2 regions of the Paenibacillus sp. 05T425 genome follow, and region 2 is predicted to be linked to the other one. Evidence: riboswitches for the same ligand, from Rfam matches in the RefSeq annotation. Region 2 holds a riboswitch; the other holds the start of a gene.
The links. A riboswitch is a leader RNA that binds a small molecule or an ion and turns the genes downstream of it on or off. The one in region 2 is predicted to bind cobalamin.

Region 1: it holds a riboswitch for cobalamin, as region 2 does, so the genes downstream of both, AC1DF0_RS24770 (S-layer homology domain-containing protein) here and AC1DF0_RS19925 (ABC transporter substrate-binding protein) in region 2, are expected to answer to the same signal.

What each region holds. Positions count from the first base shown of each region.
Region 1 covers NZ_JBFTLA010000012.1:112,019-122,225, forward strand. Annotated here, with positions in the region: gene tyrS (tyrosine--tRNA ligase) at 1-882, shown strand, start outside; gene AC1DF0_RS24765 (hypothetical protein) at 939-1,238, opposite strand; cobalamin riboswitch at 1,838-2,038, shown strand; gene AC1DF0_RS24770 (S-layer homology domain-containing protein) at 2,202-7,976, shown strand; gene AC1DF0_RS24775 (DUF4430 domain-containing protein) at 8,010-8,918, shown strand; gene AC1DF0_RS24780 (energy-coupling factor transporter transmembrane component T) at 8,915-9,820, shown strand; gene AC1DF0_RS24785 (ABC transporter ATP-binding protein) at 9,793-10,207, shown strand, end outside.
Region 2 covers NZ_JBFTLA010000008.1:198,560-208,766, reverse strand. Annotated here, with positions in the region: gene AC1DF0_RS19935 (sulfite exporter TauE/SafE family protein) at 1-560, shown strand, start outside; gene AC1DF0_RS19930 (hypothetical protein) at 567-1,028, opposite strand; cobalamin riboswitch at 1,211-1,452, shown strand; gene AC1DF0_RS19925 (ABC transporter substrate-binding protein) at 1,866-2,858, shown strand; gene AC1DF0_RS19920 (FecCD family ABC transporter permease) at 2,862-3,899, shown strand; gene AC1DF0_RS19915 (ABC transporter ATP-binding protein) at 3,905-4,684, shown strand; gene cobT (nicotinate-nucleotide--dimethylbenzimidazole phosphoribosyltransferase) at 4,727-5,791, shown strand; gene cobU (bifunctional adenosylcobinamide kinase/adenosylcobinamide-phosphate guanylyltransferase) at 5,801-6,394, shown strand; gene cbiB (adenosylcobinamide-phosphate synthase CbiB) at 6,391-7,371, shown strand; gene cobS (adenosylcobinamide-GDP ribazoletransferase) at 7,353-8,180, shown strand; gene cobD (threonine-phosphate decarboxylase CobD) at 8,206-9,297, shown strand; gene AC1DF0_RS19885 (adenosylcobinamide amidohydrolase) at 9,294-10,007, shown strand.

The DNA.
Region 1 (10,207 bases), on a different contig from region 2:
CTCAATATCATCGACTTCCTCCGCGACTACGGCAAAAACTTCAACCTCAACACGATGCTGGCGAAGGATGTCGTAGCGAGCAGGCTGGATAGCGGTATCTCGTTCACCGAATTCTCGTACCAAATTCTTCAATCGCTCGATTACTTGCACCTGTACCAACACGAGGATGTGCAACTGCAAATCGGAGGTTCTGATCAATGGGGCAATATTACGAGCGGTCTTGATCTGATCCGCAAGAAGGAAGGCTCGGAGGCGAAGGCGTTCGGCCTTACGATTCCTCTTATGCTTAAGGCGGATGGCACGAAGTTCGGCAAGACGGCAGGCGGAGCCATATGGCTTGACCCGAACAAGACGACACCTTATGAGTTCTACCAGTTCTGGGCGAATACCGATGACCGCGATGTTGTGAAATACTTGAAGTACTTCACGTTCCTCAGCAAAGATGAAATTGAGGCGCTTGCGGAAAAGGTGCAGACCGAACCGCATAAGCGTGATGCGCAGAAGGCGCTTGCGGAAGAGATGACTCGTTTCGTGCACGGCGACGAACTGTTGGACCAAGCAAAGCGTATTACGGCTGCGTTGTTCAGCGGCGATATTCGTTCGCTTACGGCAGACGAGATCGAGCAAGGCTTCAAAGAAATGCCGACGTACGAGGCGAGCGGCGAAGGCGAAGCGAAAAACATCGTGGAGTGGCTCGTAGAGATTGGTATCGAGCCTTCGAAGCGACAATCGCGCGAAGACGTATCGAACGGCGCCATCTCAATGAACGGCGAGAAGATCACCGACCTCGAGTTCGCGGTTTCGTCCGAGCATGCAATCGGCGGGAAATTCATCATTATTCGCAAAGGCAAGAAAAACTACAGCCTTGTTAAACTAACGTAAATTACTTAAAAAAAGCTTCCGAAGGCATGTTATCATGCGCTAAGGAAGCTTTTTTCTTATTGCTGCTTCGACTTAGCAAGCTGCTGCCTAAGCTCGGCGTTTTTCGCCGTCAGTTGCTTCGTTAAGTCTGCTTGCGATGCTTCAAGCTTCGCGGCTTCATCCTTCAGCTTCGTAAGCTGGGTCATTTTGCTGCTTAGGTCGCTGGGCGAAGAGCTCAGCTTACTGTCTTTTTGCAGTTGTTTTATTTTCGCGCTCACTTTTGCAAGTTTCGTTTTATCGTTCGCAAGCTGATTCTGCGTATCGGCAATTTCTCTTTTTAGACGGCTAATAATTGAAGAAGTGAAGCTAATGGACATATGGGCACCTCGTAATCGTAGTGTGTGGCAAATTCTATCTTATCATATAAATCTCCACCTCCTGAAGAAAAGGGCGCACTTGACCTGAACAACTTTGGACAACCGTGAACAAATATGTGCAACTTACCAATTGGCGCAAAAACTTTTTGGCTCTAAATGGCTGTGAACTTGATGTGACTTAGAGCATTTTTGCGGATTGACTTGGAGCGCTAAGTTTAGTGGATGACTTGTGATGCTATATGGTGCTTGGATAAATTGAAATGGCAGGTAAGCTCCTACACGGCATGAAGCGGGTACGCTCCAAAAGCCAGCTCATCTGCTATAGTGTCATTCTAGGCAACTAATTAGCCTTGTACCAAGCGAGCCACCTGTTTAGTTCGATATCAGGCAACTAAAGGGGATTGTTTGGTGAGGTAGTGGCGAATCGGCCGAATTAGTTCGATGAAAGGCAACTATCGAGCTCACAACCGTGAGGCAACGGAGATTAGTTCGACGAAATGCACCTAATGAGCCATATACCCGGCGGTGAGCTCATACACGGCATGAATTTAAAACAAATGCATGACAAATGCCGATTAATCGGATATGATAAGCAACATAATTTCATAGTAGGAACAGGTGCCAATGATCAGTCTCGATTCCGTCGAGCTGTCGATTGGTTAAAAGGGAAGCGAGTGCAAATCTCGCGCGGTCCCGCCGCTGTATAAGAAGAGTTCTTGCAAGATGCCACTGGGAAACCGGGAAGGATGCAAGGGCGATGACGCTTGAGCCAGAATACCTGCCTGTTTCGATATGCCATTCATTCTACGAGCGATAGGAGGATGTTTTTTAGTGTGGGCTTTTTGCTGTGTGCGCTATTAAACCTTTTGCCGATTGCGGCGGAAGGTTTTTTTTGTGCGCGCTGAAAGTATGGTAGACAAGATTTAGTAGAAATCGAAGGACTGGAAAGGAAGTAATGAAAAGATGATCAGGAACAAGTATTTAGCGTGGCTGCTTATCGCAAGCATCCTATTCTCTGTCGTGTTCACGAACGGAGCCAGCATTGCGCTCGCGGCGGAGGATGAATCTGATTCGGCTGCCTATGACGTGCTTGAAAGCATGGTTAGCTCCCAAGATAGCGTCGATGAAGCACTTGCCGATCTAAACGAAGTATTGAGCACCGATGAGGAAGATACGGAGCTGCCCATTATCGAAGTTGTAGGCATAGAAAACAACGCCATCTTAACCAACAGCGAATTAGATTTCGCCGTTACGGTAACGGACAACGTATCGGAAGCGATCACTCCTCAAGTGAAGCTGAATGGGACGGTCATTACGGGAACGGATGGACAATATACGGCGACGCTGATCGCTGGCAACAACACGATTGCGATAACAGCTGATGATGAGGCCGGCAACAAAGCAGAGCAAACCTTTGTCGTTACGTACAAGCAAACGTTCGACGCCCTGCTGGAGCAACAAATCGATGCAAACCTTGCTTATATCCAGAAAACCGTCACGAATCCCGTATTCGGAACGGGGAGCGGGGACTGGTCCGTCCTCTCGCTTGCGCGGGGACAATATGACGTTCCAAACGGATATTACGATATCTACTATAATAATGTAGCCAATAAAGTCACCGAGCTAATGACGGCTAACTCGGGCGTGCTCGACAAGACGAAAAGCACGGAGCATTCCCGCGTTATTCTTGGACTTACATCCGTTGGCCGGGATATAACGGACGTTGCCGGCTTTGACTTGAGAAGCGCGTTAGCAGACTTCGATTACGTCAAGAAGCAAGGCAATAACGGTCCGATATTCGCGCTGATTGCGCTGGACAGTCATGACTATGAAATTCCTGTCGCTCCTGTAGGAAAGACGCAAACGACAAGGGAAAATCTCGTTCAATTTTTGCTCGATAAGGAAATAAAGAAAGGTACCGATCAAGCAGGCGGTTGGGCACTAGGAACGAGCGCAGCCGATGTGGATATGACAGCCATGGCGCTGCAAGCGCTGGTTCCTTATTACGAGACGAACACTAATGTAAAGGGAGCTGCGGATCGAGCGATTGCGTGGTTATCCAAAGCACAAAGCGCGGACGGAGGCTATACGAGTTGGGGATCCTCGAGTAGCGAAAGCATCGCACAAGTTATTACGGCTTTATCCGGCTTTGGGGTAGATGCCCACACGGATGAGCGTTTTATTAAAAACGGCATCTCGGCATTGGACGCGCTATTGGCTTTCGCAGTGCCCGAAGGCGGCTTCAAACATGTCAAGACGGGTAAAGTTGACGGCATGGCAACCGACCAAGGCACATACGCGCTTGTTGCCTACAGTCGATACATTAACGGACTGACGTATTTGTACGATATGACCGACGTAGAGATTTTGACGCCGGATACGAAACAGCCCGTCATCTCGGTTGAGGGGATCGTTAATGGTCAGGAAGTCGATTTGGAACACCTTGGCTTTAATGTTTCGGTTACGGATAATCGAACCAAGGGCATCGTTCCGGTAGTGAAGCTGAACGATACTATCGTTAGCAGCAAGAACGGGAAGTACGAGGCGACGCTTCGCGAAGGAGCGAACACGATTGTCGTAACAGCCGTGGATGCGGCGGGCAATATAGCGGAGAGCACTTTTACATTTACTTATAAGCCTGGAACCGTTCAGACAGCTCAAAATCATTTGAAAAAAAGCTTAACCTATCTGCTTGCGACGGTGAATAACCCGACATGGGGAACGCTTGGCGGAGAATGGTCCATTTTCACGCTTGCGCGGGCCGGACATGACGTGCCTAAAGGGTATTACGAGACGTATTACAATAATGCGAATGCCGCAATTAAAAAGGAAATCGAGGAATACGGTGCGTTTTGGTCGAGCACCGACTACTCCAGAACGATGATCGGACTTGCTTCCATCGGGATGGACGTTTCGAATATCGGCGGAATCGATCTGAAGGACGGTTTGGCGGACTACGATTTCGTAAGCGGGCAAGGTCTTAACGGTCCGGTATTCGCTTTGCTTGCTATCGATGCCTACGATTATGAAATTCCAGAAGCAGCCCCCGGAAAGGTGCAGACGGATAAAGAAAAATTAATTCAATCTATATTGGACAAAGAAATCAACAAAGGCACGGATAATGCGGGAGGATGGACTTTCTACGGAGATGTGGCGGATCCCGACATGACTTCAATGGCCATACAAGCATTAACGCCTTATTGTGCAGCCAGAAGCGATGTCAAAGCCGCGGTGGACAGAGCCGTTGATTGGTTATCCAATGCTCAAATGAGCGATGGAGGCTTTGATAATTGGGGTGCAAACAGCGAAAGCACCGCGCAAGTCATAGTCGCTCTAACGGGACTGGGCATTGACCCTCATACCGATGCCAGATTCATTAAAAACGGCAAATCGGCTTTGAATGCTTTGCTTGACTTCGCCGTTGCCGGTGGTGGATTCAAGCACGTGCAAATGGAGAGCGATGCCAATGCGATGGCTACCGATCAAGGCACGTATGCACTTGTTGCGTATGACCGGTTCCTGAAAGGAATGAACCGTCTCTATGACATGACGGACGTCGAGCTCTATGTGCCCGAACCAACGAAGGACGGTAACGAGCTTGAGCTTCCTGCCGGCGATAAGCCGGAGGTAGTCATTCCGCAGGACAACGAGGATTACACGATTCCGATCACGGCAAGCGACAGCGGCAAAGAAGTGACGATAACGATTCCGGAGGGCAAGTCGTCTAAAGTATCCGTTGACCTTTCAGGCGCAGTGAACCTGCCGGAAATCAAGGCCGTAAAGGGTGGAGCTGCTGCTTTCATTCCAAGCGGTACGCGGGTTGTGAGCGGCGATGCTTCGGCAATCGAGCTGCTGACGTCGAAATCGGTGACGGATCCTGCGTTGATCGCTCAGATTAGCGACAGTCTTCCGGATAATCGCAGCCTGGATGCGCTCGTACAAGCGTTCTCCATGGGCGGCAGCGGAAGAGTCGAGTTCAGCGATTACGTAACGCTGACGTTCATAGGAAAAGCTGGCAAGGATGCGGCTTACATCGAGGGGGGCATCGCCTATCCAATCGGGAAGTTTGCCAACGATGCGGCGGGCAAAGCAAGCGGCAAGAACGAATATGCGTATGACAGCGGATCCGATCTCATCGTCAAAACGAATCATTTTACGGACTATGTCGCTTATTCGTCTTCTGAGGTCGAAGCACCAGGTGGCGGTACGGAGCCTCAGCCGAAAACATATGCGACGTTGTCGGTCGACAAGATGACGATTAATAAATGTTTTGTATTGAGCCCTACTAAAGTTGAGCTGCAGTCCGGGGATACGGTATGGACGGTGCTCAAGCGTGTGCTTGGCAGCAAAAATATTAACATGCAATATTCATGGAGCGAGGAATACAACAGCGTCTACGTAGAATCGATTGCCGGAGACGGTGAGTTCGATCACGGCCAGTATAGCGGTTGGATGTACAACGTGAATGGCATTTATCCGAATTACGGCGCAAGCTTGTATGAGCTTGAAGACGGAGACGTTATTCAATGGCGCTATACGACAAATTTGGGTGAAGACTTGGACATATACGATCCGAGCCAATGTTTCTCGGAGCTCCCATCGGACGGAAAATCGTCAGAACTGATCGTAAACCCTAACGAATCTAACCCGGTCGTTCAAGTACCGAACGATGCTCAGAAAAACTATTTCATTAAATTATCAAAAGAACATAACAATACCGACAACATTACGGTTCAAATTCCTACTACGAACTTAAAGCTGCAACTGCAGCTGGCGGACGTTGCGGACGGTATTCCGCATGTAACGGCCGTTAAAGGAAATATAACCGCGGCGATCGCGAAGGGCACAAAGCTATTGTCTGGCCCGCAAACGATAGAGCTTCTGTCTGCGCCGAGCATTACGATTTCCGAGCTTGAAAATCTGATTAAGTCATCTCTTGCCGGCAGCACAGCTTCTCTTAAAAATGTGAATTACGCTTTCGTACTCGGCAATGACAAGGAACCTGTGAATTTCGATACGCCGGTGACAATCTCACTGAAAGACGCGGCAGGTCAAGTTCCGGGGTACTACGAGAAAAACAAGTTTACGGAAATAAAGGTTTACGATACGGATGAGCAAGGCGCACTGGAAACAAAAGACAACGAGAAAAAAATCTATGCATTCGTGAACGGCAATGATCTTGTTATTAAATCGAATATCGGCGCGGCATTCGTGGCGTATACGAAGCAAGCGATCGACATCGCGAAGCTGTATTCCGATAGCTCATCCATCTCGGCATGGGCTTATCAAGCCATTACCGATGCGACCGGGAAAGGGTTCGTTCAAGGCAGCAACGGAAAGTTCAATCCGAAATCGACGATAACAAGAGCGGAGTTCACGAAGCTGTTGGTATCTGTGCTTGGATTGAAGACGGATATTGACAATGCGATCGCCTTTACGGACGTTGCCAAGGATGATTGGTTCTACCCGTACGTCAATGCGGCATATAAGGCAGGCTTCGTATCGGGCTACGATAATAAGTTTGATCCGAGCAAGAGCATTACGCGCGAACAGATGGCGGCTACGATTGTTCGAGCGCTCGGTTTGAAAGCAGCAACCCCTGTAACGCCTATCAAAGATTTGAGCTCAGTATCGAACTGGGCCAACAAAGACGTACAAACGATTGTCGCATTGGAATTGATGCTCGGTTACGGCAACCAGTTCCAGCCGAAAGCTGACGTTACGAGAGAAATGGCAGCAGTCGTTGCAATGAGGGCTTATGCTCTTACCGGTAAGCAGGCAGAACAGCCTGAAGCTGGGCAGGATCAAGCAGTCAAGCAGGTTATCAATGAGGCTGCATCTTACTTGCAGAAGACTGTAACCAATCCAATTATCGCAAGCATTGGCGGTGAATGGTCAGTACTGGGACTTGCTCGTTCGGGGGTAAACGTTCCAGACGGCTACTATGCCAAGTATGTAGCCAATGTCGAACAAACCCTTAAGGAAAAAGAAGGAAAGCTTCATCATGTCAAATACACGGAATACGACAGGGTCGTCCTAGCGCTTACCGCGCTAGGGAAGAAAGTCGACAATGTGGCAGGATACAACCTGCTCAAGCCGTTGGCCGATTTCAATACCGTCATTAAACAAGGTATTAACGGTCCTATATTCGCTTTGATTGCTCTGGACAGCAAAGGTTACGAGATTCCGGTCGACTCGGCAGTCAAGACGCAAACGACGAGAGCGCTATTGATCGACTTCATACTGGGACGTGAAATCGCAGGTGGAGGCTGGGCGCTTGGCGAGGAAGCGGCTGCGGCCGATCCGGATATTACGGCAATGGCTATTCAAAGCCTTACGTCTTACTATGGCACCAACGAGAAGGTGAAGGCAGCCGTGGATCGCGGCTTGGTATGGCTGTCCAAGGCACAGCTAGCGGATGGCAGTTATGCAAGCTGGGGTTCGTCGAATGCCGAAAGTATTGCGCAGGTCGTCGTTGCTCTATCTGGACTTGGCATCGACGCGGATACCGATCCGCGTTTCGTGAAGAACGGCCATTCGGCGCTTGACGCGCTACTTGGCTTCGCCGTGAAGGGCGGAGGCTTCTATCATGTGAAGCCGGGCGGTATTGACAACGGAGGCGCGAAGCCTGGCGAAGTCGACTTGATGGCAACGGATCAATCCTTCTATGCTTTAGTCGCATATGACAGATTCATTAAAGGGCTTAACCGATTGTATGAGATGTCGGATGTCACTTAATAGAGCAGATGCAAGCAAGGCAGGCGCGACAATATGAATAATAAAAAATGGCTCGCAGCGCTGGCGATAATAGCCGTTCTGGCGGTTGCTTTCTTCTGGGGCGGCGATTATGGCAAAAGCACGCAGCCGAGCAAGAGCAGTGAGGCCGCTTCGCAGGTGGTGGAAGAGGGCGAGGTTTCGTTGGACGAAGAGAGCGAGCGGCCGACAACGACTCCGGACATCGCCGGTGCGAACGAGCCGAGCTTAAATCCGCAGGCGACGGGAAGTGTTATTGTTGAAGCGGGCGAAACATCGCCTGCTTCAACCGAAGCTACCGGCACACCTTCGGCAACGCCGAAGCCGAAGCCAGATAAGCCTGAGGCAACGGCCACGGTAACGAGCCGTCCGGCAGAAACGAAGACGCCGGCAACGACGCAGACGACCAAGGAACCCGATAAGGATAAATATCTTACAGATCCCGTCCCTTCAGGCAAGCCGAAACCAGTGGAGCCACAGGATGTTACGGTCGACAAGAACAAAAAGCTGACCGTCACGTTATCCGTAAGCGCCGCTACTATACTGGACAATTTGGATATGCTCGACGAGGACAAGCTAGAAGTGCTACCGAAGGACGGGGTTATCTACAAGGCTCGCAAAGTGACTTTTTACGAAGGTGAATCGGTATTCGACGTGCTGCTTCGGGAAATGAAGGCGAACAAAATTCATATGGAATTCGAGATGACTCCGATCTATAACAGCAACTATATCGAAGGTATCAACAATTTGTACGAATTTGATTGCGGCGAGCTGAGCGGCTGGATGTACAAGGTGAATGGATGGTTTCCGAACTACGGCAGCAGCCGCTACAAGCTGAAGGACGGCGATGTCGTTGATTGGGTATATACATGCGATCTTGGACGCGACGTGGGCGGCGATGCGGCCACGGGAGGAACGGGACAATGAATAGGGAAGCGAACCGCGACAGCTTCTCCGGTTATCATCCATTCATAAGCTTCGGATATTTTGCCGTAGTGATTGCTTTCAGTATGCTGTTCATGCATCCCGTATTTCAAGCGATAGCGCTATTTAGCGCTATCGCTTACTCTATTATGCTGAAGCGCAGGAAAGCCGTTAGATTCAACGTTCTATATATGCTTCCGCTGCTGCTTGGGATGGCGGCGTTGAATCCGCTTTTTAACCACGCGGGTGTCACGATTCTATTTTACTTGAAAAACGGTAATCCGATTACGCTGGAATCGATCTTATACGGACTCGCTTCCGCATGTATGTTCGTAACGGTTATTGTATGGTTCTCTTGTTATAATGCCGTCATGACTTCGGATAAATTTATTTATTTGTTCGGACGAATTTTGCCCGCGCTGTCGCTTATTTTTTCTATGGCGCTCCGACTCGTGCCACGCTATATGCATCAGATCAAGATCATATCGAACGCGCAGCGGAGCATCGGCAGGGATGTGACGCAGGGCAGCCTGCTTGCCAGAGTTCGCAACGGACTGACGATCCTTTCCATAATGACGACCTGGGCACTCGAAAATGCGATTGAAACGGCCGATTCGATGAAAGCCAGAGGTTATGGGTTGCCGGGGAGGACGAGCTTCTCGCTTTATCGGTTTGATCGGCGGGATAAAGCGGTGCTTGCTATCATGCTGGTACTCATCGCCGCCATTCTATACGGATGGGCAATAGGCGAAAATACGATGCGTTATTTTCCCTCGATGAAAGCGGCTGAAATGAAGGCGGTTAGCCTGGCCGTGTATGTCGCGTATCTCGGATTATGTTTGCTGCCTGTCATTACAAATGCGGTGGAGGAACTGAAATGGAAAGCTATCGAATCAAGGATTTAAGCTTCAAGTTTCCTCTTGCAGAAGAGGAGGCGCTGAAAGGAATCAATCTCACAATCCATAGCGGTGAGTTCATTACGATCTGCGGAAGGTCCGGCTGCGGCAAGAGCACGCTGCTAAGGCAGCTGAAGCCGATGCTTGCGCCGCACGGCGAGCGTACGGGACAAATCCATTTTCGCGGCATTCCCATTGAGCAAATCGACCAAAGAACACAGGCATCGGATATCGGCTTTGTGCTGCAGCATCCCGACAACCAGATCGTAACGGACAAAGTGTGGCATGAGCTGGCTTTCGGCCTCGAGAGCTTAGGCGCAGACAACGCGGCGATTCGTCTAAGGGTAGCCGAGATGGCGAGCTTCTTCGGCATCCAGACTTGGTTTCACAAGAACG
Region 2 (10,207 bases):
GTTCCATGCTGCTGTACAATGCAGGTCGCATCACGTCTTATACGGTGCTTGGCGCAGTTATGGGCGCAGTCGGCTCATTCGTCGATCTCGCCGGCAAGCTTGCGGGCATTCAAGGCATTGCTTCAATCGTAGGCGGCTGCTTCGTATTATTATGGTTATGGCGCAGGTTTCAACTGCCGCTTATGGGCAAGCTGTCTGCTTTGCTGCATAAGCGGTTGGTCGGCAGAACAGGGAAGTCACCTGCCAGCGAAACTACGCATTTGCTTGCGACGGGCATTGCTTTCGGCTTCCTGCCTTGCGGCTTGACCTATGCGATGCAGATGAACGCTGCGGCCAGCGGCTCGCCATTGGAAGGCGCGGCCATCATGGCTATCTTCGGACTATCTACGTTCCCGGCGCTAGCTGCCGCGGCTTCTATCGCTGCTTTCGCCGGCAGGCGCTGGAGAAGATTCATGCGCAAGGCAGGCGTAGTAACGGCAATTGCTGTAGGGCTATTGTCCATTATGCGGGGATTGGCCGTGAACGGCGTCATTCCGAGCATTTCGCCGTGGTTATGGTAACGATCATCAGTGGACGGCAGAGAGCCGCCTTGCAAGGATATAGTTGCCATCCGCCGTATCCAGCGTCAACGTTGCTTTCCACGTTCCAGCCATCAACGGCATGCCTTCGCCCTCGTAGACGCCGGGAGCGGTCTCGGTTAACTTGAAGCTGTAATTGCCGCAGTTCATTCCGATCATATCTAACACGATGGATAACTCAGCGTTACGTAACGGCGCTCCCTCGGAATTTCTAAGACTGAGGCGAAAATCATTCAGATCGAGCACTTTGGCCGGATAGCGGCCGATCTCCCACGTCAATGAGCCTTCTTCGAAGGAATGCTCCGTGACGGCAGGTGGGGCAGCTTCCGTCGTTTGCAGCCACGCGAACGCAGCGGTGATGATGACGGCAGCGGCAAGCAAGGCGAGCGACCACTTAAGAAGTGGCGTTCGTGCTCGGGTCGTTACTATTGATTCGTCAGAGTTTATCATAAGCGCACCTTTCTGTATCTTTTTTTGTAGGCAAGAAACCAATTAACAGCGTCTTTAGTTACCTATGCGGCGCAGCGGGATGAAAGAACGCCGGCGACGTTCAACAATAGTCTGACTTTGGCGATAGGGATAGACAAAAGATTGGAAGATGTGTATAGTTACATCTGACAATTTCATAGAAAATAACTAGGTGTCGAGAAGGTTTATATGAACAGCTTGAATGCTGCTTAAACAACCACTCCGACTTAATAGGGAAGCCGGTGAGAATCCGGCGCGGACCCGCCACTGTAAGGAATGGCCGGAGAGCGACTGCTCTCGTTGCAAGGCCGATGCCGCGGCATATTGTCACTGAGCTTGGACGCTCGGGAAGACGCCGATGGCATATATTCCAAGTCAGGAGACCTGCCTGCTTATTAACGCTGAATCCTACGAGGAACTAGGAGGTGTTGCACACGAGTAGTAGCTATTTGCCGCTTTGGAAGCGGAATTCGCGCAGCATTTCTGACAAGACGTCGGAAATGCTTTTTTTGATGTTTAAATCTTATCAAGTAGTGCCTTTTGATTGGATTTTATACAAGTAAAAGGCTTGTAACGCGTCCATATCTAAGTTTGATTGGATATTGTGCAGCCAAATGGACGGGGAAGCGCGACAAGGGGCCAAAATGTCGATTTTGACTAAATGCTTTACAATCAAGCGTCAAGTAAAGGTCGATTGTTCCCGATTAGGCTGTATGAAATACAGGCTAAAAGTAACATCATGTTTTATTCGAATGTAACAGCTATAACGAGTAATACCGATTTGCTAGATAAATAGAACGTTTAGGAGTGTGTTAATTAATGAATAAGATGAACAAAGCTTGGATTGGGCTGCTGCTGGCGATGATGCTCGTCATCATGACTGCTTGCGGAGCGAACACCAATAATGAGGGGCAAGCATCGAATCAGCCATCGAATGCTGCTACGAAAGCGCCGACGAACGCGCCTGACAACGAACAGGAAAACGCAGCAACTACGGAATATCCGCTTACGGTGAAGGACGATACGGGAACGGAAATTACATTCGCGCAAGCACCTACGAAGATCGTTTCGCTGGCGCCAAGCGAGACGGAAACGATCTATGCGATCGGATCCGGAGAGCAGGTCGTTGGTGTGGACAGCTATAGCAACTATCCGGAAGCGGCAGTAGCTAAGCAACTCGTAGGCGATATGACGACGAATATTGAGGTGGTTACGGGTCTCAATCCGGATCTGGTCATTGCTTCATCATCGATGAACGTGGATGCGATTAAGCAGCTTCGCGAGCTTAATATCCCTGTATACGCAACGGATCCGCTAACTTATGACGCAGTAGTTGCCAAAATCGATACTTTAGGTAAAATTATGAATAGACAAGCGGAAGCTGCCACAGTTGCTGACCATATGATTCAAGTGAAGCAGCAGGTAACGGACGCAGTGAAAGACGCAGAGAAGAAAAATGTGTATTTGGAATTCTCGCCCGGCTGGACGGTGGGTTCTGGCACGTTCCTCGATGAACTGCTGACGCTAGCTGGCGGAACGAATGTGGCAGCCGGAAGTCAAGGGTGGTTCGAGGTGAACGCGGAAGAGGTCGTTGCCAAAAATCCGCAACTGATTGTGTACCCAGCGTGGAAGGAGGAGCCGAATCCGATTGTAGCCGGTATTGAGAGCCGTCCTGGTTGGGACGTTATCGATGCAGTGAAGAACAAGCAAATGTTCGCCGTGACAGAAGACCCGCTCGTACGCGTAGGTCCGCGTCTCGCCGATGGATTGCTTGAGCTAGCGAAGGTTATTCACCCGGATCTCGTCAAATAAGCAATGAAACATAAAGGTATCATTTATGGAGGAGCAGCTTTGCTCCTTCTTGCCGTTTCTATGATCATAAGTCTTTCTATTGGTACGTCGGGTCTTACGGTAAGCAAGGTATGGGGCATTCTTATTCACGAGCTTCCGTGGGTGAAAGGGGGCGAAGACCTCTATACCAAAGGCGAAGTAGCCATTGTTACGCAGGTAAGGCTGTCCCGCGTGCTGCTTGCCGTCCTCGTCGGCGCTTGTCTAGCGCTTGCGGGTACGGGTTTCCAAGGCGTGCTGCGCAATCCGCTTGCCGATCCGTATACGTTAGGCGTCGCCTCAGGAAGCTCGGTAGGCGCTGCCTTTATTATTTTGTTCGGACTCCAGATGGCTTTAGGCATGTGGACGATTCCTCTTGTCGCGTTTCTGACGGGAAGCATCACGTTGTTTGGCGTATTCTGGCTATCGCGAAGCAAAGGGGCGATGCATATTGAAACGCTTATTTTATCCGGTGTCATCATTCAAGCCTTCTTAGGCGCTTTCGTATCGTTCATGGTGTCGCTGTCTGAAGGCGTCGTCAATCAAATTTTGTTCTGGTTAATGGGTTCGCTTGCGATGCGCAACTGGGACAATGTATATATGCTCATTCCGTTTCTTGTCATCGGATTCCCTATTATTCTCATCTATAGCCAATCGCTCAATTTATTCGTTCTAGGCGAACGCCACGCCGCCCATGCCGGCGTTCGCGTGGAGCGTACGAAGCTGATCGTGCTGATCGCATCTACGCTGCTTACGGCAGCTGCCGTATCCGTTTCAGGCGTTATCGGCTTCGTCGGGCTCGTAGTACCCCACTTGATCCGTTTGCTCGTGGGTCCGGATTATAGGCTGATTACGCCGCTTGCGGCTATTGGAGGCGGCATATTCGTTTTGTGGGCGGATACGCTCGCGCGCAATGCGCTTAGCCCGAGGGAAATTCCGCTAGGCGTCGTGACGGCGCTGATCGGCGCGCCGTTCTTTGCCTATCTGCTCCATCGGCGCAAGATGAATGGAGGCGGTCAGCTATAGCTATCTTGGAGGCAAAAGGAATTGTACAGACAATTCAGGGCCGAACGGTGCTTCATGAGCTCGACTGCTCATTCGCGGAAGGCAAGATCTATGGCATTATAGGGCCTAACGGGGTCGGCAAGTCAACGCTGCTTCATCTGCTGTCCGGCGTTGATAGGGCAGCGAAAGGCGAAGTGCTGCTGGCAGGCGAGCCAATCGTATCGTTGCCGCGCAAAACATTGGCACGCAAGATGGCCGTATTGCAGCAGGGCGGATTGCCCCCGGTCGGGTTTACGGTGCGTGAGGTCGTTGGCATGGGGCGTTATCCGTATCAGAGCTGGCTTGGCAATGAGGAGAGTGATCCGGCGGATATCATCGATAAGGCGCTCGAGGCTATGGGTCTGACTGGACTGCAGGGACGCAGGATGGATCAACTAAGCGGCGGAGAACGGCAGCGTGTTGCGCTTGCGAAGCTGATGGTGCAGGAACCGTCGATCATATTGCTTGATGAGCCGACAACGTATTTGGATATCGGGTACCAAGTGCAATTGCTGGATACCGTGAGGTCATGGCAGCGGGAGCGCGGATTAACCGTTATTGCCGTATTGCATGATCTTAACTTGGCTTCGTTATATTGCGATGAGCTCGTCGTCCTGCATGAAGGGAAGATTGCTGCCGTCGGAACGCCTAAGGAAGTGCTGACAACGTCGTTAATTGAAAAGGTATATGAAACAACAACAACTATCGTGCCGCATCCGGTAACGGGCATGCCGCAAATTATGCTGCAGCCTAGCGCTTCGGTCTAACGAATATATGCGGATTTCGGAAATAAAGAGGGGAGCAAGAACATGAATAACAAATGGCAGGATACGCTGGAATCAGCGGTCTCCCGCATACGGGAATTCGATCACAAAGCTGCAGAGCAGGCACAGCAACATTCGGACAGCTTGACGAAACCTCCCGGCAGTCTTGGCAAGCTGGAAGCCATCGCTTGTCAGCTTGCTGGCATATCGGGTCAACTATGGCCGGATATGACCCGCAAGACGGTCATTGTTATGGCGGGCGATCATGGTGTATGCGAGGAAGGGGTTAGCGCATTTCCTCCTGCAGTGACGCCGCAGATGGTGCTCAACTTTCTGAATGGCGGCGCTGCCGTTAATGTGCTCGCACGGCAAGCCGGCGCGGATGTGATTTGCGTTGATATAGGCGTCAACGCCGATCTGGAGCATCCGAAGCTCGTTAGCCGCAAAGTCGTTCACGGAACGGCTAATATGGCGAAGGGGCCGGCAATGACGAGAGAGCAAGCGCTTCAAGCGATAGCGGCAGGTATCGAGCTCGTCGATGAGCAGGCAGCGGCAGGTGTTCGGGTATTCGCAACGGGCGAGATGGGCATCGGCAATACGACGGCTAGCTCGGCAATCGCGAGTGTGCTGACGGGTCTTTCGCCGGAGCAGTCTGTAGGAAGAGGAACAGGCATTAACGATGAGGCGAGAGTACGCAAGATCGAGGTTGTAAAATGTTCGATCGCGGTTAATAACCCCGATTCTTCCGATCCGATTGATGTGCTTGCCAAAGTCGGCGGCGCTGAGATTGCCGGCTTGGTTGGCGTAATTATCGGAGCTGCGGCTAACGGCTGTCCTGTCGTGATAGACGGCTTCATCTCTTCTGCGGCGGCGCTTGTAGCTTCGCGGATCACGGAACAGGCGAAGCCGTATATGCTTGCATCACATCTTTCACACGAGCAAGGACATTTAAAGCTGTTGGCAGCTATTGGTTTGTCGCCGATGATTCAGCTGGAGATGCGTCTTGGCGAGGGAACGGGCGCCGTATTAAGCTTTCATTTCATAGACGCTGCGCTGAAGCTGATGCAAGAGATGGCGACATTCGAGAGCGCCGGCGTGTCCAAAGGGTAGGTGAATGATGTGGCCATACTCGTAACGGGCGGCGCTCGCAGCGGCAAGAGCAGCTTCGCCGAGCAATATGCAATGAGAACCGGCAATCATGGTGTCTATATTGCGACCTGCCAATCGTATGACGAAGAGATGAATGATCGTATCGCGAGGCATCAGCAAGACCGTGAAGGCACGGGCTACGCTTGGACGACGCTCGAGGAACCGTATGAAGCAGCGGATCTGATCGATAAGCTTCGGACTGAATTCGGGGAATACGAGCAGGACGCTGCACAGACTGTCCCTGCGCTCCTGCTGGATTGTTTGACGCTTTGGCTCACGAATTGGATGCTTCGCGTCGATTACGAAATGCTTGGCGATCAGCGACTAGAGCAGGAGATAACGAAGCTCGTAGCTGCAATCGAGAGGTATCCTTATCCGCTCATCATTGTGACGAATGAGGTCGGTGACGGTATCGTGCCGGAGTATCCGCTGGGCAGAGCGTTCCGGGACGAAGCCGGACGGATGAACCAACGTATTGCCGCGGTGTGCGAGCGCGTATTTCTCGTAACAGCAGGCATTCCGGTTGACTTGAAAACGATAGCGTTCAGATGGGAGCAGCTATGAGCTTCTATTCCATGCCGGAGCTGCTTGCTCTGGTTGCTGCGGCGATTGTGATCGATTGGATCGTCGGCGATCCGAAATGGCCGACGCACCCAGTCATATGGATCGGCCGTCTTATTCGGCTGCTGGAGCGATGGCTCGCGCCTGAGCGATACTCCAATCGGCCAACTAGGGTCAAGATGCTCGGCATTGTGTTAACCGTTGCCGTTCTCGCTGCTAGTTGGCTAATCATGGCGATCATCGTAGAGGTAGCCGATGCGATCCATCTTTGGTTCGGATATGCGGTTAGCGCATGGTTCATCTCGACAACGATTGCAGTAAAAGGGCTCAAGGAGGCGGCTATGCTTGTCTATAAGCCGTTAGTCGCCGGCAGATTGGATGAAGCCCGGAAATATGTCGGTTATATCGTTGGGCGGGATACGACGCAGTTGGATGAAGGCGAAGCGTCCAGGGCCGCTATTGAGACGGTAGCCGAAAATACGGTCGATGCTCTAGTGTCGCCTCTCGTATTTGCTTTGTTGGGAGGCGCGCCGCTAGCTATGCTTTATCGCGCGGCGAATACACTCGATTCCATGGTCGGCTATCGGAACGATAAATACCGGCATTTCGGCTGGTGCTCGGCTCGTACCGACGATGTGTTGAATTATATACCTGCTCGGCTTACGGGAGCTTTGATGGCGTTATCGGCGCTGCTCCTGCCTAAGATGAAGGCAATTAGGGCCGTGAAGTCGATGCTCGTCTTCGCTCGCCGGCACCCGAGTCCGAACAGCGGCATTCCGGAGTCTGCTGCAGCCGGAGCCATAGGCGTTGAGCTCGGCGGGACGAACGTCTACTTCGGGGTGACCAGCGAACGCGCGCGAATGGGCTGGCCGCTGCGCCCGTTGAAGCCAGACGATATTGTGCTGACGATACGTTTGTTGTACGGTGTCAGCGTTATTCTATTGGCAGGAGTGATCACAGCATGGCTGCTCATAAGCTGAAGCTGCACGGGCAGGCGCTTGTTGCGGCTTTTCAATTTCTGACACGGTTTCCTATCCCCATACAAATACCCTTTACTTCCCCGGTGTTGACGCGAAGTGTCCTCTACTTTCCGATTGCGGGAGCTTTTATTGGCATCATTGTTGCGGGAGTTGCGTGGCTGCTGCAGCTCTTTCTGCCTCCTTGGCCGTCAGCGGTGCTGCTGCTGGCACTATGGACGGCGTTGAGTGGCGGGCTTCATATGGACGGATGGATGGATACGGCCGATGGCGTGCTCAGCCACCGCTCGCGCGAGCGAATGCTGGAAATTATGAAGGATAGCCGCGTAGGAGCGATGGGGGTGCTCGCTGCTGTATTGCTGCTGCTTCTCAAAGCATCGCTTCTGGCGGAGCTGATAGGGGATGACGGTCGACTTGAGATTGTGCTTCCGATCATTGCCGCTTCACCGATATGGGGACGTGCTTGGATGGGCATAGCGATTGCAGGTTGGCCGAATGCTCGGCAAGGCGATGGAATCGGAGCGCTCTTCGCCGGGGTAAGAAAGTCGGCGGCTGGCTTATCGTTGATTATAGGCGGACTCATTACCTTCTTCATCGTTGCTGTGTGTCAGAATTCGATTGAGACGTCCATCGTCATCACGTTAGCCTGCTTATTGTCTACGTTCGTTTCAGGGGGCATATTGGCCATTTGGCTAGCAAATAAGCTCGGAGGATTAACGGGAGATACATATGGTGCAATGAATGAAGCGGTAGAGGCTGTTATTTTATTAATGGCAGTAATTATATTAGGCTCGAATTATTTATTTTCATGATGTGGTAGGAAAGGGGGGGAAAGGGATGTTGGAGAGATACGGCCATGGCGGTGACCTGCATACAGCTGAGGAAGCGTTCGGCAGAGCAGCGGATACATTCCTTGATTACAGCTCCAATATGAATCCGCTAGGACCGCCGCCCTCGGTGAAGACAGTGCTTATTGAATACGCGACGCTTATCGATCGTTATCCCGACCCGGCTGTTCGCGGCCTGCGCAAGAAGCTGTCGCAGCTGCACGGAATCGATGAGCATAATATCGTAATCGGGAACGGAGCGGCGGAGCTTATCGATCTCGTCGTTCGCTCACTTCATCCGCAGGTAACGGCTCTCGCTATTCCGTGCTTCGACGAATATGGGGATGCGGTTCGCAAGATCGGCGGATCGATCTATGAAATCGCGTTGTCCGGCGACAATCAATTCAAGCTCGATTCGGAAGCTGTCGGCAATGCGATCGATGCCAGCAACGCTTCCTTATATATGTTAGGATCGCCTAATAATCCGACAGGTCAATTAGTGGATCCAAAGCTCATTAAGGCATTGCTTGACAGCGGCGCTTACGTCGTTGTTGACGAAGCGTTCATGGATTTTGTCCCTGAGGAGGAGCAGTTCAGCCTTGTGCGGGAAGCGGCCGTGAATGAACGTCTGTTCGTCATCCGTTCGATGACGAAGTTTTATTCCATACCAGGCATTCGGCTCGGCTATATCGTCGGCGTTCCGAAATCGCTTAGCGCATTGAAGCGCCTGCAAGTGCCATGGAGCGTCAATTCGCTTGCGCAGATGATCGGCGAAGCGGTTCTAGAAGAGCGGGAGTTCGCGAAGCAAACGCATAACTGGCTTGCAGAAGAGCGTCCATGGCTAGTTCAGCAATTGCAGGAGCTTGGCTTCGAGGTGAATGACGGCGTAACGAATTATTTGCTGCTTCGAATCCCGCAACAGCTGCGTTTAAGCGCCAGCATGCTGCAGCTTGCCATGGGCAAGGAAGGTGTTCTCATTAGAGATGCTTCGCGATTCCCTGGACTAGATCATACGTATGTGCGAGTAGCCGTCAAACGAAGATTCCAAAATGAAGCGCTCGTGGCAGCCTTCAAACACTGTTTAGCGCAGGTGAGGTCATGAGTCAGCCGTTTCGCAGCGGCTCCACCGTCTACGATTCTTTCATCTGGAGCGGATTGCGTCTGGAGCTGCTGGACGATCGAATTGTAGCGAGCCTGCAAGAACCGGTTCAGGCGTTAAGCAGCGCCATTCATCCTGGCGGTTTCTCCCGGGCCGATCATATCGTGAACTGGAAGGTGCCGCTTGATTATCGCTGTGACGATCCGATCGCGGACTTTGTTCACCGCTGTGAAGGTTGGGGAAGCAAGGCTGAGCATACGATCGGCATGTTGACTGCGGCGAAGTTGACCCATGCGTCTGTGAAGGAGCTGGAGGGCGATCGGTTTAAGCTGCTGTGCATCACGACGTCGGGCACGCGCAACGCTGCACGGGCCGGGTTGCCGCGCCAAACCTTCTCGGCATATGAGCCAGGTACGATTAATACGGTACTGCTCATTGACGGACAGATGACCGAGTCGGCAATGGTCAATGCGGTTATTACGGCAACCGAAGCAAAAGCGGCGGCACTGCATGAACTTGGTATCGTAGAGACGGCGAATGGCCGGCTTGCGACGGGGACGACGACCGATGCGATCGTCATTGGCGTCAGCCAGCGAGCGAGTTGGCAAGCGATTCATGCCTATGCTGGAGTGGCGACGACGATCGGCTGCGCAATTGGCGAGGCGGTATACGAGACCGTGTTAGAAGCTACCCGGACGCAGCATGAGGAGTAGCCGGGTGGAAGCAGGTAAGCTCCTACACGGCCTGAGGCGATACGCTCCAAAAGCCTGCTAATCCGCAATAGTGTCATTCTAGGCAACTAATTAGTCTTGTACCAAGCGTGCGGCCTGTTTAGTTCGATATCAGGCAACTAAACGGGCTAGTTTGGTGAGTTGGTGGCGAATCGGCACAATTAGTTCGATGAAAGGCAACT